3 regions of the Baekduia sp. genome follow, and region 3 is predicted to be linked to each of the others. Evidence: riboswitches for the same ligand, from Rfam matches in the RefSeq annotation. Region 3 holds a riboswitch; each other region holds the start of a gene.
What was found. Region 3 has a riboswitch for cyclic di-AMP ahead of VGO10_RS05630 (peptidoglycan-binding domain-containing protein). Riboswitches for the same ligand answer to the same signal wherever they lie in the genome.
Positions count from the first base shown of each region.

Region 1: linked by a shared signal. The riboswitch ahead of VGO10_RS11770 (transglycosylase family protein) and the one ahead of VGO10_RS05630 (peptidoglycan-binding domain-containing protein) in region 3 are both predicted to bind cyclic di-AMP.
Region 2: linked by a shared signal. The riboswitch ahead of VGO10_RS02595 (hypothetical protein) and the one ahead of VGO10_RS05630 (peptidoglycan-binding domain-containing protein) in region 3 are both predicted to bind cyclic di-AMP.

Region 1 is NZ_DASYJG010000049.1:20,181-25,037, forward strand. It holds gene ftsH (ATP-dependent zinc metalloprotease FtsH) at 1-1,527, opposite strand, end outside; cyclic di-AMP (ydaO/yuaA leader) riboswitch at 1,633-1,794, shown strand; gene VGO10_RS11770 (transglycosylase family protein) at 1,805-2,479, shown strand; gene VGO10_RS11775 (hypothetical protein) at 2,604-2,867, shown strand; gene VGO10_RS11780 (PASTA domain-containing protein) at 3,083-3,628, shown strand; gene VGO10_RS11785 (serine/threonine-protein kinase) at 3,625-4,857, opposite strand, start outside.
Region 2 is NZ_DASYJG010000013.1:8,055-12,911, reverse strand. It holds gene htpX (zinc metalloprotease HtpX) at 1-501, shown strand, start outside; gene pspAB (PspA-associated protein PspAB) at 505-1,077, shown strand; gene pspAA (PspA-associated protein PspAA) at 1,074-1,373, opposite strand; gene VGO10_RS02600 (PspA/IM30 family protein) at 1,370-2,128, opposite strand; gene VGO10_RS02595 (hypothetical protein) at 2,196-2,807, opposite strand; cyclic di-AMP (ydaO/yuaA leader) riboswitch at 2,812-2,958, opposite strand; gene VGO10_RS02590 (cell wall-binding repeat-containing protein) at 3,159-4,358, shown strand; gene VGO10_RS02585 (hypothetical protein) at 4,355-4,681, shown strand; gene VGO10_RS02580 (class I SAM-dependent methyltransferase) at 4,689-4,857, shown strand, end outside.
Region 3 is NZ_DASYJG010000027.1:953-5,809, reverse strand. It holds gene VGO10_RS05635 (TIGR00730 family Rossman fold protein) at 1-89, opposite strand, end outside; gene VGO10_RS05630 (peptidoglycan-binding domain-containing protein) at 183-1,295, opposite strand; cyclic di-AMP (ydaO/yuaA leader) riboswitch at 1,303-1,464, opposite strand; gene VGO10_RS05625 (M20/M25/M40 family metallo-hydrolase) at 1,525-2,679, opposite strand; gene VGO10_RS05620 (peroxiredoxin) at 2,702-3,181, shown strand; gene sufD (Fe-S cluster assembly protein SufD) at 3,182-4,342, opposite strand; gene sufB (Fe-S cluster assembly protein SufB) at 4,359-4,857, opposite strand, start outside.

The DNA of each region.
Region 1 (4,857 bases), on a different contig from region 3:
GTAGCGGTCGCTCTCGGGCGACTGGAACGTCACGCCGAGCGCGCGCCCGCGCGGGACGATCGAGACCTTGCGGACCGGGTCGGCGCCCGGCTCGAGCATGCCCAGCAGCGCATGGCCGCCCTCGTGGTAGGCGGTGCGCTCGCGCTCCTCGCGGCTGAGGGTGATGCGCCGCTCGGTGCCGAGGACGATCTTCTCGAAGGCGTTGTAGAAGTCGGCGGACTCGACCGCCTTGTGCCCCGACTTGGCGGCGCCGAGCGCGGCCTCGTTGACGAGGTTGCGCAGGTCGGCGCCGACCATCCCGGGCGTCGTCGCGGCCAGGCCCTTGAGGTCGACGTCGTCAGCCAGCGGCACCGAGCGCGTGTGGACCTCGAGGATCTTCTCGCGGCCCTCGACGTCGGGCGGGTTGACGGTGACGCGGCGGTCGAAGCGGCCGGGGCGCAGCAGCGCAGCGTCAAGGACATCAGGTCGGTTGGTCGAGGCCAGGACGATGACGCCTTCAGAGCCCGTGAAGCCGTCCATCTCGGTGAGGATCTGGTTGAGCGTCTGCTCGCGCTCGTCGTGGCCGCCGAGCGATGCGCCGCCGCCGCGCTGGCGGCCGATCGCGTCGAGCTCGTCGATGAAGATGATCGACGGCGCCGCGGCCTTGGCCTGCGTGAAGAGATCGCGGACGCGGGAGGCGCCGACGCCGACGACCATCTCGATGAACTCCGACGCCGAGATGGAGAAGAACGGCACGTCGGCCTCGCCGGCGACCGCGCGGGCCAGGAGCGTCTTGCCCGTGCCGGGCTGGCCGCTCAGCAGCACGCCCTTCGGGATCATCGCCCCGAGCGAGCGGTACTTGTCGGGGTTCTTGAGGAAGTCGACGACCTCTTCGAGCTCATCCTCGGCCTCGTCGATGCCGGCGACGTCGGCGAAGGTCGTGCGCGACGTGCTGGCCGAGTCATAGCGCTTGGCCCGCGAGCGGCCGAGGCCCGACAGGCCGGCGGCGCCGCCACCCGCGCGGCGGGCGATGACGATGAAGAGGCCGACGATCAGCAGCGTCGGGCCGAAGAAGAGCAGGATGTCGGCCCACAGCGAGCGGCCGTTGTCCAGTGGCTTGGCGTTGACGATGACGCCCTTGGCCTGCAGCTGGGCGAGCAGCGTCTCGTTGGTCGGCGCGAAGGCCGGACGGAAGGTCTTGAACTTGGTCTCGGACTCGTGCTTGGAGTCCTGCGGGTCGACCTTGACCTTGAAGACGCCCTGGATGTCATCCCCCTTGGAGGTGACCTCGCGGACGTTGTTCTTGTCGACCTCGTTGAGGAACTGCGTATAAGGCACCGAGATCCGGTTCGGCTGGCTGGGGACCAGGAAGCCGAACAGGACGTTCAAAGCCAGCACGGCGACGACGAAGTAGAGGAAGCGGCGGCCTCCGGGAGGGCGTGGCATGCCCATCGGGCCCTGCTTCTTCTCGGTCGGTCCGCCCTCGACCCGCCACGGCGTTGGCTGGCGGTCATCCCTGCGGCGGGGTGCTTCTGGCTCTGGTGGCATGCGCTGGGGCGCAGTGTACGAACCAGGACGGCGCGGCTCGCCGACGGCTCGGTCCCGAACGTTCTGTCACCCAGCATGTGTCGTGCCGATGTGCTTCCCTACACGGCTGTACACCAGCCGAGTCCCGGTGGCGCCGTGTCGCCGGGAGCGGGGGACCCAACTGGATCCGCGTGAGCGGGTCCCGGGGCGAATCGCCACATCTGTGGCGTAGCGCAGCTCTACAGCGCGAGCCCGTCAGCTAACCCCGTAGGCGTGAAGAGCAAAGGAAGCACCCTTCGTGATCTACGAGATCGAACGCGCCTGCCAGGCGTCCATGGAACGCTCGCGTGCGCGCCGGACCGCTGTGGCGCAACGGCTGGCGGTCCTCCGCCGACGGCGACGCCGCGGCGGCAGCAGCTCGGTGGCGATCCTCGGCGCCGTGCTGGCGCTGGGCGGCCCGCTGGCGCTGGCGCAGACCAGCGCGCAAGCGCCGGTCCCGAGCACGCTGAGCGCCGGTTCGTCCGGCAGCGCCGTCTCCGCCCTGCAGGCGGCGCTCGGCATCGGGCAGACCGGCCGCTTCTCGGCGGCGACCGCGCGCGCCGTGCGCTCCTTCCAGCGCGCCCACGGCCTGACGGTCGACGGGATCGTCGGCCCGCAGACGGCGGGCGCGATGAAGCTGCCGTCCGGGACGGCGGCGCCGGCGAGCAGCGCTGGGCCGGAGGCGGTCGCCTCCGCGGTCGGACCGGACTCCGCGACGCTGGGTCGGATCGCCCGGTGCGAGTCCGGCGGCGATCCGACGGCGATCTCCGCCGATGGGCAGTACCGCGGCAAGTACCAGTTCACCCGCGCGACGTGGCGGGCGATGGGCGGCAGCGGCGACCCCGCCGCCGCGCCCGAGGCCGAGCAGGATCGGCGCGCCGCGGCGCTGCTGGCGGCGCAGGGCACCACGCCCTGGCCGGCCTGCGGCAGATGATCCCTGGGATCGATCGCTGAGCGACACCGAACCCGCGCATATCGCGGGTTCGGTGTCGTCGAGTGCTGCGGAGGCCGCTCGTCCACGTGGCGCAAGCGTCGCGCACCTGCGACGCTTGCGCGCGGTGTCCGCTCCCGACCAGCTCTCCCTGACGCTCGGCCCGTCGTTCACGGTCGAGGTCGACGATCGCTTCAGCCCGGGGCTGACGGGTCGCCATGACCGCGCCTACGCCTCGCCGCCGCAGCCGCGCGACGAGGCGCTGACGCTGGCGGCGCTGCTGCTCGACGCCGGCCAGGATCTCGACGGCGTCGGCCCATGGCAGCGCGCCCTGGCCGGCGGCCGCCGGACGGTCCGGCTCGTGCCGGCGTCCAACGGCGCGGCGGACTGAGCCACCGCCCGGCCACATCGCGCCCGGCCCATCTCAAGTCTGTGCGGGCGGCTGCCGACTACTGGAGTGAGCGTGTAGCACCCTCCTCCTCCGCTCATGTTTGACCTTCCTCATCCGAAGCCCTCTGTGCCAGCAGGGGGCTTCGGGAGTTAACGACGGGCGGGCGCTGTCGCATACTGGTGGGGTTCGGTGTGCTGCACCGGCGACCTCGACGCATGCGGCTCTCCCTCCTCACCGGCGCAGCGTGCGCCCTCCTGCTCGGCGCCTGTGGTGGCGACAAGCCGGCCAAGCCGGTCGCACCCGTGCGCCTGCAGGTCACCGCGCCGCAGGATCTCGGGACGGTGCGGACGGCGAGCGTGGAGGTCCGTGGGACCGTGAGACCGGCGAGCGCGACCGTCACGGTGCGCGGCGAGCGCGCGCAGGTGAGCGGTGGCGCCTGGAGCGCGCAGATCAGCGTCGAACCCGGCGTCAACGTCGTCGACGTCCTCGCCAGCGCCGGCCGCGCTCGCCCGGCGCTGACCGCCGTGCGGGTCCGTCGCGTCGTCGACGTCGTGGTCCCCGACCTCGTCGGCCTCAGCGCCGACGACGCCAAGTCCGCGCTGGCCGACGCCCATCTCGAAGGCGATCTGCAGACCACCAACGGCGGCTTCTTCGACGAACTGCTCGGCGGCAAGCCCGAGGTCTGTGCGACCGACCCGAGCGCCGGCGCCCACGTCGATCCGGGGTCGACGGTGGTCGTGCAGCTCGCGCGCCGCTGCTAGGCCCGCGGCTCGGTCGCGATCAGGTCGATCGCGGCCTTGCCGTCGCGGCGGATGACGCCGAAGACGATCCGGCCGGTGATCGGCGGTGCGCCGTCGCGCGTCACGGTGTAGCGGCCCTCAGCGCGGCCGGCGGTGCCGCCCGAGACCTTCAGGTTGTCGAGCGCGTAGTGCTGGATCTTGCTCGTGGCGAACTGGCGGTGGTACTCGCTGACGACTGCCACGCGACCGCGCTGCGCCGCGCCGCTGGCGCCCCAGCGCCGGACCGCGGGCGTCAGCGTGTGTCGTAGCGCTGCGTCGTCCTCGTTGCTGTAGGCGTCGGCGAACGACTGCGCCGCGTCGCGCACCTCGCCGGCGCTGAGCGGGCCGGTCGCGGTGCCGTCGGCACCGGCGACCCAGCGGACGACGAGCACCGTCGGGATCGCCAGGACCGCGACGGTCGCCGCCAGGGCCAGCTTGCGCCCGCGGCCACGCTGGACCTTCACGGCAGCCGGGCGGCGCTGGTCGCGCCGCGGCGGTGGCGCGCTCGTGCCGTTGGCCACGCCGGCGTGCGCCGTCGCCGCCGTCTCGGATGCCGATCCTGCCGGTGCGCTGGTCGACTTGACCGGCGCTGTGCCGGAGAAGTCGACCATCACCGCGGTCGCGCCCGGCGCCGGGGCGATCCGCGTCGGTTCGGCCTCCTCGGGCGTCGCCGCCCCGGTGGCCACAGAGCCGCGCGCGGTGGACGCCCATTCGCCCGCGGCCGCCGCGCGCGCCGCGCGGCCCAGATCGCCCGCCGACGGGTAACGATCGGCCGGATCCTTGGCCAGCGCCCGCGCGATCACGGCGTCGAACGCCGCCGGCACGCCGGCGGTCTCCGACGGCCGCGGGGGCGGATCGTGCAGATGCGCGGTGATCGTCACCGGCACGGTGTCGCGCCGAAACGGCGGGGTGCCCGTCAGCGCCGTGAACAGGACACAGCCCAAGGCGTACACGTCGGCGCGGGCGTCGGTCGGCTCCCCGCGCAGATGCTCGGGGGCCATGAAGTCCACGGTCCCGATCCAGTTGCCGCTGTCGGTGATCCGCGTGTCGGACGCCTGCACGCGCGTGATGCCGAAGTCGCTGAGGTAGGCATGGTCGTTGTTGATGAGGATGTTGGCCGGCTTGACGTCGCGGTGCACGAGGCCCGCGGCGTGCGCGGCGTCGAGCGCGTCGGCGACCTGCGCGACGATCGAGGCGGCGCGTGCGGGCGG
Region 2 (4,857 bases), on a different contig from region 3:
AACCGCGACGTGATGATCATGACGCTGGCGGGCTTCTTTGCCTCGATCGCGTCGATGATCGTCCAGTTCGGCTTCCTCTTCGGGGGCGGCGGCTATGGCGGCGGGGGATACGGCGACGACGACGACGACGGCCCGAGCTTCATGGCCGTGATCCTGATCTCGGCGGTCGTGTGGGTCGTCAGCTTCTTCTTGATGCGGATGCTCTCGCGCTACCGCGAGTTCGCCGCCGACCGCGGCGCCGCGGTCATCACCGGCCGCCCGTCGGCGCTGTCGTCGGCGCTGATGAAGCTCAGCGGCGTCAACGACCGCATCCCGCAGTCCGACCTGCGTGCCCACGCCGAGATGAACGCCTTCTACATCGTGCCGGTCAAGGTGAAGGACTCGCTCTACAACCTGTTCTCCACGCACCCGCCGATGGAGAAGCGCATCGAGGCGCTGTCGCGGCTGGAGTCCCAGCTGCAGAGCGGCGGCCGGATCAGCGACGTCGCCCTGGCCTCCTAGCTCGTGGGCCTCTTCGACGCGCTGCTGGGCCGCAGCAAGGTCAAGGGCCCCGCGCCCGACCGCCTCTTCGCGATCACGACCGCGGCGATCTCGCTAGAGACCGGCCCGGGGATCAAGAGCCGGGGCGCGGCCGCGATCGTCTTCCAGCCGCTGGCGACCGGGGACTTCGCCCAGATCGTCACCGAGATGGAGGCGGTCGTGCGCGGCACCGGCGAGGAGACCGGGACCACGCTGACGACCAGCGACGACACCTACGGCTACCGCTGGATGGTCCTGCACGACGACGACATCGACGATCTCGCCGTTGGCGTCAACGCCGTCAGCGACGCGCTCGCGCTCGGCGGCTACGGCAACCGCGTGCTCTGCGCCGTCTTCGCCTTCGAGCAGTCAGACGGCCACCCCGTCTATTTCATCTACAACTACAAGCGCGGCACCTGGTACCCGTTCGTACCGGCAGGCGGCGACCAGCAGCGCAGCACCGAGCGCGAGCTGCAGATCAAGGCCCAGCTGGGCGCCGAGCTCCCGGTTGAGCAGGAGCTCGAGCGCTGGTTCCCCCTCTGGGGAATCCCGATTTAGCCGACGGCGTCAGAGGCCGGGTCGGGCACGAGGCCCTCGCCGGTGAAGTCGGCGCCGGCCTCGACGTAGCTCATGTCGGCGGGCGGCAGGATGATGTCCGACGGCCGCAGGTCGTCCTCGCCGGTCCGCGTGCCGTTGTCGCGAACGAACGCGAGCAGCTCGTCGAACGCGGCACGCCAACCGGGCTCGTCGTCGCGGTCGACGGCCTCCACCGCGGCGTCGTCGAGCTGGTTGAGGCGATCGTGGAAGTCGTCGGCAAGCTCGTATTGGCCGTCCGCGGAGATGCGGACGATCATGCCTGGCCCTCTTCGAGCTGCTTGGATTCCGCCGGAGCTGCACCCGAGCCGATCTCCGCCTTCATCTTGGCCAGCTCGTCATCGACCGTCGCGGTGCTCGACAGCTCCTTGAGCTGACGGTCGATGTCGTCATCGCCGCCCTCGCCGAGCTGGGTGAGGTCCTCGAACGCGCCGGATGCCTCCAGCTCGCCGACGGCGTCGGCGCGGGCCTTCATCTGCTCGGTCTTGTCAACGGCGCGCTGCATCGCCAGGCCGACGTCGGCCATCTCCTCGCCGACACCGGTCGCGGCCTCGGAGATCCGCACCTGGGCCTCGGCGGCCGAGTACTGCGCCTTGATGACCTCCTTCTTGGTGCGGAAGGCCTCGATCTTGGTCGTCAGCTTCTGCTGAGAGTCGATCAGCTTCTGCTGCTGGGCCTCGAGCTCTGAGACCTGCGAGTCGAGCCCCTGCAGCTCGGTCTGCGCGACGTTCTTGCGCTCCAGCGCGACGCGGGCGAGCTCCTCGTTGCCCTGCGACAGGGCCTGGCGCGCTTGGGTGTCGAGCTTGACGACGGACTGCTCGAGCTTGGAGGACTGCATCTGCAGTCGCTTCTTCGCCGTGACGACGTCCGCGATGCCCTTCTTGACGTTCTGGAGCGACTCCAGCTGCTTCTGGTAGCTGTAGTCCAGCGTCTCTGCTGGATCCTCGGCGCGGTCCAGCAGCTTCGAGATCTTCGCCTTCACGACCGTCGAGAAACGGCCACTAACGCCCGGCATCGGGCCTCCGTGCAGATCGTGGGAAAGGGGTTGGGCCTAAGCCTAGCCCCTGGCCCGCGAAGGTCGGCTAGAAGCCGACCGGATGGCGGGCCGTGAAGCCCCTGGTGCTGCGCAGCACCGGGCGCCAGCGCGGGCCCTTGCCGCCGGCGGGGTCGCCCGCGGCGCTCGTGTCGAGGCGCAGGCCGGCGATGACGGCGAAGGCGTGGCCCGGGTTCGTGTAGATCGTGAACCAGGTGCCGGGACCCTTGGCGCCCCACTTCATGAAGGACGAGGAGTCCAGCGGGCGGGGCAGCAGGTCGGCGCCGTGCAGCGCGTAGGAGACGGTGCCGGAGCAGTCATAGCCGCGCGAGAGGAACTTGGCGTTGTGCCCGCCGCCGTAGACATAGGGCTTGCCGATGATCTCGTTGGCGGCGGCGATCGCGTCCTTGACCTCCTGCGGCGCCGAGGCGGGCGCGGCGGCGTAGCCGGTCGGCAGGATGGTCGCGGTCTGCTCGGGGGTGAGCTGCGTGGTCGCCGGGTTGGGCTGCCCGTAGGTGGCGCCACCGGTGTCGGCCGGGACGGTTGCCGTCGCCGGGATCGTGCTGGAAGGGTCTGCGCCACCGGTCGTCGACTGCGCCAGCGCCGCAGGAGCGGCTACCAGCGATGCAACGATCGTCAGCACAAGGGCAGATGCCCGCAAGGTCGAATCCTCTTTCGTCGGCCTGCGGGGTTAGCTGACGGGCTAGCGCGGAAAGAGCCTGCGCTTCTCACGGATAACCGTGTGATTCGCCCCAAACAACCTGGGTCCCCCGCCCACTGGCTCCTCACCAGCGGTTCGGCGTGGTCGGAAACCTACACGACGGGGCGGAAAGATGCACATCCGCGTCCCGCAATGCAGGTTGCACCCCGTGGTTCGGCGAGCAGCGTCCCGATCCCCACCCCGATGGTTCGCCTCCGGACGGATGATCCATGGAGCTGCGTCGGCGGATGGGGCGGCGAGTGGGGCCGGATCAGCGCGTGCCGACGGACCGAGGACGTAGCCTGCCGGGCCATGCGTCTCGCGCGAATCGCCGCCGCGGTGCTCGTTGTCGCGCTGGTCGTGGCCGGCTGCGGCCGGGGCTCCGACACCGACAACAACGGCCAGACACCGACCACGCCGACCACCGGTGCCAAAGGCACGGAGACGACGGCCGCCCAGGATCTCGGCTTCCCGACGTTCGCCACCAAGAACACGACGCGGATCGGCGGCGCCGATCCGATCGCCGACGCCGCGGCCGCGGCGCGCGCGGTCTACACCGGCGCATCGCGCATCACCCGCCCGCAGGCCGTCGTGCTCGCCGACGACAGCGACTGGCGCGTCGGCCTCGCCGCCTCGGTGCTGATGAGCGCGCCGATCCGCGCGCCGCTGCTCTACGCGCACGGCACCGACAAGCTCCCGGCCGCGACCCAGAACGCGCTGGCCGCGCTGGCGCCCACGGGCTCCAAGGACGCCGGCGGCGCACAGGTCATCCGCGTCGGCGACGTGCCCGAGCTCGATGGCACCAAGACCACCGACCTGCGCGGCGACGGCGCCTTCGCGCTCGCCCGCGCCATCGACGCCTTCCAGGCCGCTGCGCACGGGACCACGAGCGACCGCGTGGTCGTCGTCGGCGCCGACGCACCGGAGTACGCGATGCCTGCAGCCGCCTGGGCGGCCAAGTCCGGCGACCCGATCCTCTTCACCCGTCGCGACAGCGTGCCCGAGGACACCCGCGCGGCGATCGCGGCCCACCAGCAGCCCAAGATCTATGTCCTCGGCCCGTCCAGCGCGGTCTCCGACAAGGTCCTGAAGCAGCTCAAGAAGCTCGGCAGCGTGACGCGCATCGCCGGCGCGAGCCCCGCGGCGTCCTCGGTCGCCTTCGCGCGCTTCGTCGACGGCGCGTTCGGCTGGGGCGTCGTCGATCCTGGCCACGGCTTCGTCTTCGCCGACACTCACCGCCCGGGCGATGCCGGCGCCGCCGCACCGTTGTCGGCCAGCGGCACCTACGGCCCGCTCCTGGTGACCGACGACCCGACCAAGGTGCCGACCGCGTTGCAGGGTTACCTGCTCGACGTGCAGCCTGGCTACACCAGGGATCCGGTGCGCGGCGTCTACAATCACGGCTGGATCATCGGCGACGAGAGCGCGTTCTCTGTCGCCGTCCAATCGCAGATCGACGCTCTCCTGGAGATCGTCCCCGTCAACGAACGCGGAAGCGCCCCCACACCATGAGCCAGGCCGAGAGCCCCGATCGTCTCAACCGCGACGTCACCGTCGATGACGTCCGCCAGCTCATGGGCGCCTCGACGCCGCATTTCGCGCTGCAACTTCGTAACCGGATCGCCCGTCTGATCGATCCGCTGGCCGCCGATCATCCGGCGCGGGTCCTCGGTGAGCAGGAGATCGCGCGCCTGACCGCGCTCGGCTTCGACGGCGAGACGCGCGGCCACCACGCCGAGGCCGGCATGCGCACGCTGCGCTCGGTCACCGACGCCGTGGCCATCGGCGGGGTCGGTGCTGAGGCGCCCGAACCACACACGACCGCAGACCACTAGGCCGGCGATGGCGGCGCGCGACGAGGCCGGGCTGCCGGACGCGCTCGCCCGCGCCGTGCCGCTGCTCGACCCCCAGGTGCGCGAGCAGCCGGGCTTTCCCGACCTGCGCCACGGCTACCTCGACCTGCTCGGTGGCGGCGATGAGGAGGCGTTGCCCGACGACGCCGGCGTCGCGC
Region 3 (4,857 bases):
CGGGTCGCGAGCACGGCGCGGCGCTTGGTGCCCAGCAGCTCCTCGTCTGGCGAGGTGGGCGGATGGGGACGGCGAGCGGGCGTGGTCACGCGCGGGGTTCTATCCGACGTGGCCGCATGGCGGAGGCGGTGCGCGCCTCCCGAGCGCCCACCGCCTCCGTGTACCCCTGCGGAAACTGGTGCCTAGAGCCCGGGCGGATGCACGACCGTGTACCCGCTGGCCGGGCGCGAGGCGGTCTGCCAGCGCGAGCCGGTCCCCGAGCGGCCGCTGGTGTCGAAGCGCAGCCCGGCGACGACCATGTAGACGTGGCCGCTGTTGGCGTAGATGGTCACCCACTGGCCGGGACCCTTGTCGCCCCAGCCGGCGAAGTCGCCGGAGGTCAGCGCCGAGTCCAGCAGGCCGGCGCCGTGCAGCGCGTAGGAGACCGAGCCCGAGCAGTCATAGCCGGAGTCCTGCCATTTGCCGTGGCCGCCGCCGTAGTGGTAGGGCGTCTTGGCGATCTCGTTGCCCGCGGCGATGATCTGCTTGACCTGGTCGGGCGCGTCGGCCGGCGCGACGGCGAGGCCGTCGCTGCCGACGGTCGCCTTGGAGCCGGGCGTGAGCGCCGCCGGCGCCGGCGAGGTCGAGCCCGTGGCGGTGGAGTCGTCGCCGTCGACCAGCGAGCGCAGCAGGTCGATGTCGGCGGCGTCGGTGATGCCGTCGACGTCGACCTGCTGATCGGTCTCGAACTGCTTGATGCTCTTGACCGTGCCGGCGCCGTATTCCCCGTCGACCGATGTCGTGAAGCCCGCGCGCTTGAGGTAGTCCTGAAGGATCTTGACGTCGTGGCCGCTCATCCCCTTGCGCAGCGGGATGCGGTCGCCGAGGTGGTAGGTGCCGGTCACGGTGGAGCGGACGTCGAAGCCGCCGCTGGCGTTCTTGGCGGCCGAGCCGTCGGTCGCGCCCTTCAGGGCGGCGATCGTCCTGCCGTCGGCGACCCCCGTCGCCCTGAGGCGGGCGGCGCGCTGGAAGCGGCGCACGACCTTGACGGTGGTGGCGCCGAAGCTGCCGTCGGTCGCGGTCTTGAAGCCCGCCTGCGTGAGCAGCGTCTGGAGCGCCTTGACGCGCGGGCCGTGGTCACCGTCGCGCAGCGTCCTGCTTCCCACCTTCTTGGCCGCCGTCGCAGCCGGGGCTGTGGTCTGCGGGGCGGCAACCGGGGTGTCAGCCCCGGCGATGGCGGGGAGAAACAGGAAACAAGCGGCAGCGAACGCGTAGAAGACGCAGAACGCGGTCGAGCGGAACGGCAGGCGCGACAACGGAACTTACCCCTCTCTTTGGGCGCCTACGGGGTTAGCTGTCGGGCTCGCGCCAAGAGAGTGGCGCTACTTCGCTGATCGCGATGATTCGCCCCATGCCCGATATCTCGGGCCAGTGGGTCCCCCGCTCCCCGGCGATTGCTCGTCAGGGATTCGGCTGGTCAAACGACGGCGGAAGCGTAGCGAAGCCTGCGGCCGTTTGTCGTCATAACGACGTCCGCTGCCTGACTCACGCGACCGGGGGAGGTGGCTGCAGGGCGGCGAGTGCCACCGCCAGCGCGACCTCGGTGCGGGTCCGCAGCGAGGAGGCGAGCACGAACTCGCCGGGGTTGTGCGCCGCTCCACCGCGCGGGCCGAGCCCGTCGACGGTCAGCGGGATCGTCGCCGCGAAGTGGCTGGCGTCGCTGGCGCCACCGCGTTGCGCGGCGATGACGGGCCGGCCGAGAAACGCGCTCGCGCAAGCCAGCAGCGGCGCGGTCGCCTCACGGGCGTCCATGCCCGGCCACTCGCGGACGAGGCGCTTGGTGAGGGTCGCGCCGCCGACATCGGCGGGGACGGCGTCGAGGACGCGGGCGAAGGCGTCGAGGCGATCGGCGCGGACGTCGGCGATCAGCCGCCCGGCCGCGGGGACGACGTTGAACGCGTCGCCGCTGCGCACGACGGTCGGGACGGCGGTGAGGCGATCATCGCCGTGCGGATCGTGCTGGGCGGCGATGGCCTGGGCGGCGGTCGCGAGCGCGAGCAGCGCGTTGACGCCCTTGTCGGGGGCCGAGCCGGAGTGCGCGCTGCGGCCGTGGGCCAGCACCTCGACGGTGCCGGCGCCCTTGCGCTTGACGACGACCGCGTCGTTGCCGTCGGCGTCGCGCTCGCCGGCCTCGAAGCAGAGGCAGGCGTCGAAGCCGGCGAAGCGGTCGACGTGGCCGAATGGGCCGACGCGCCACTCCTCGTCGACGACGAGCAGCAGCGCGATCTCGGCGAAGAGGTCGGGCCGGGTGGCCAGCGCGCGCAGGACGCCGAGGGCGAGGATGTCGCCGCCCTTCATGTCGACCGTGCCCGAGCCGTAGAGGCGGTCGGGGTCTTGTGGATCGCGCTCGAGGACGCGGTGCTCGTCGTGGGCGACGACCGTGTCGAGATGGCCGAGCAGAAGGACGCGGCGCGTGCCGGTGCCGCGCACGCGCGCGAGAAGATCGGGCGCGTGGTCGGGCGAGGAGCACGGGACGCGTTCGGTGGTCGCACCGTCTGGCAGCAGCGCCGCGGCGATCGCCGCGGCCTCCTGCGCGCCGCTGACATCGCCCGAGGGCGAGGAGACGCCCACGAGCGCCTCGAGCTCACGCCCGGCGCGGTCGGCGATCGAAGCTGAACTTTCGGCGATCCACTGGTCCACGGGTTCTCTACAGTTGCACGTCATGGCCAAGGGACCGCGCGTGGGCGACACCGCCCCGGACTTCGAACTGGTGGGCACCGATGGGCCGTTCCGGCTCAGCGAGCATCGCGGCCAACGCGTCGTGTTGCTGTTCTACCCGGGCGACGAGACGCCGGTCTGCACGAAGCAGTTCTGCTCGTATCGCGATCGTGCGGACGACATGTCGGCGCTGGACGCCGTTGTTGTCGGCATCTCCGGCCAGGACGTGGAGTCCCACCGCGAGTTCACCTCGCATCACGGTCTGACCGTGCCGCTGCTGGCCGATCCCGACAAGGCCGTCGCACGGGCCTACGGCGTGACCCGGCCGGTCCTCGGAACCCAGCGCGCGACGTTCATCATCGACGCCGACGGCACGATCGCCTGGGCCAAGATCCACGCGCTTGGGTTGGACTACGTGGGCGTCGACGAGCTGGCCGCGGCGCTGGCGTCCGTCGCGCCGGCCGCGCCCGCCTCAGCCGAGTAGCTAACCGAGCACCTCGCCCAGCCGCAGCTCCAGCGCCCCCGCGATCGCGTCGCGGACCGGGCCCTCGTCGTAGCGCTCGACGATCGCGCCGAGGAAGCCCTCGACCACCAAGCGCTCCGCGGTCGTCTTCGACAATCCGCGCGAGCGCAGGTAGAAGATCTGCTCCGGGTCGATCTGGGCGATGGCCGCGGCGTGCGTGCAGCGCACGTCGTCGGCGAGGATCTCCAGACCGGGGATCGCGTCGGCGTGGGCCTTCTTGCCGAGCAGGAGGTTGCGTGCCTCCTGGAAGGCGTCGGTGCGCTGGGCGCCCGGGTCGACCTTGATCATCCCGCGCCAGACGGCCGAGGAGCGGCCGCTGATCAAACCACGGAAGGCCAGATCGCTCACCGTGTCGGGCGCCGCGTGCTCCTGCAGCGTGTCGTAGTCGACGTGCTGGCGTCCGCGCGTGGCGTAAGCGCCGGTGACCTTGGCGTGCGAGCCCTGGCCGTCGAGCGTCGACTCCAAAAAGACCTTGCCGTTGGCACCGCCGAAGGCGAGCGTCGTCCAGTCCAGCTGCGCGTCCTTGGCGACGACGGCGCGCTGGGCGCCGAAGACCCACGTCTTCTCGTTCAGTGATTGGGCGCCGACGTAGTGCAGCGTCGCGTTGTCGCCGACGACGATCTCGACGACGCCGTTGACGACTGCCTCCTCGTCGTGCGCCGAGGAGACCTGGTCCCAGACCTCGGCCTCGGCGCCCTCCTCCAGCACGATCAGCGTGCGGTGGTGCAGCGTCGTGCCGGGCTTGTCCTGGATCGTGGTGATCAGGATCGGCGCGTCGACCTTCGTGTTGCGCGGGACGTAGACGAGCGTGCCGTCGGTCCACTGCTCGGCGTTGGCGTTGGCGAAGAAGCCAGGACGCACGACGGTGCCAAAGTGGCGCCCGACGACCTCGGCGTGGCGCTCCAGCGCGACGCGCAGCGGAGCGACGATCGGCCCCTCCGACGTCGGCTCTGAGTCAGAAGGACCCACCGCGCCTTCAGGCGCGAAGAGCACCTTGTGCTCGGCGTCCGCGCCGGCCGCGACAGCCGTCGGGAACTGCGCGAGGTCCAGCTTGTCGATGGGGGTGAACTCCCAGCCGGGCGTGCCCTTGAAGGCAGGCACCTCGACGTGAAGCTGCGGCACCGAAGCCGCGACCGCGCTAGCCAATGGAGCCCTCCATCTGCAACTCGATCAGCCGGTTCATCTCGACGGCGTACTCCATCGGGAGCTCCTTGACGATCGGCTCGATGAAGCCGTTGACGATCAACTTGCCCGCCTCCTCCTCGGTCAGCCCGTGCGACATGAGGTAGAAGAGCTGCTCGTCGCCGACCTTGGAGACCGTGGCCTCGTGCCCGACGTCGACGTCGTCCTCGCCGATGCGGATCGTCGGGTAGGTGTCCGAGCGGCTGTGCTCGTCGAGCAGCAGCGCGTCGCACACGACCTTCGACTTCGAGCCGTGCGCGCCCTTGGCAACCTCGAGCAGGCCGCGGTACGACGAGCGCCCGCCGTCCTTGGAGATCGACTTGGCGAAGATGTTGGACGTCGTGTTCGGCGCGGCGTGCACGATCTTGGCGCCCGCGTCCTGGTGCTGGCCCTCGCCGGCAAAGGCGATCGACAGCACCTCGCCGTGGGCCCGCTCACCCATCAGGTAGACGGCC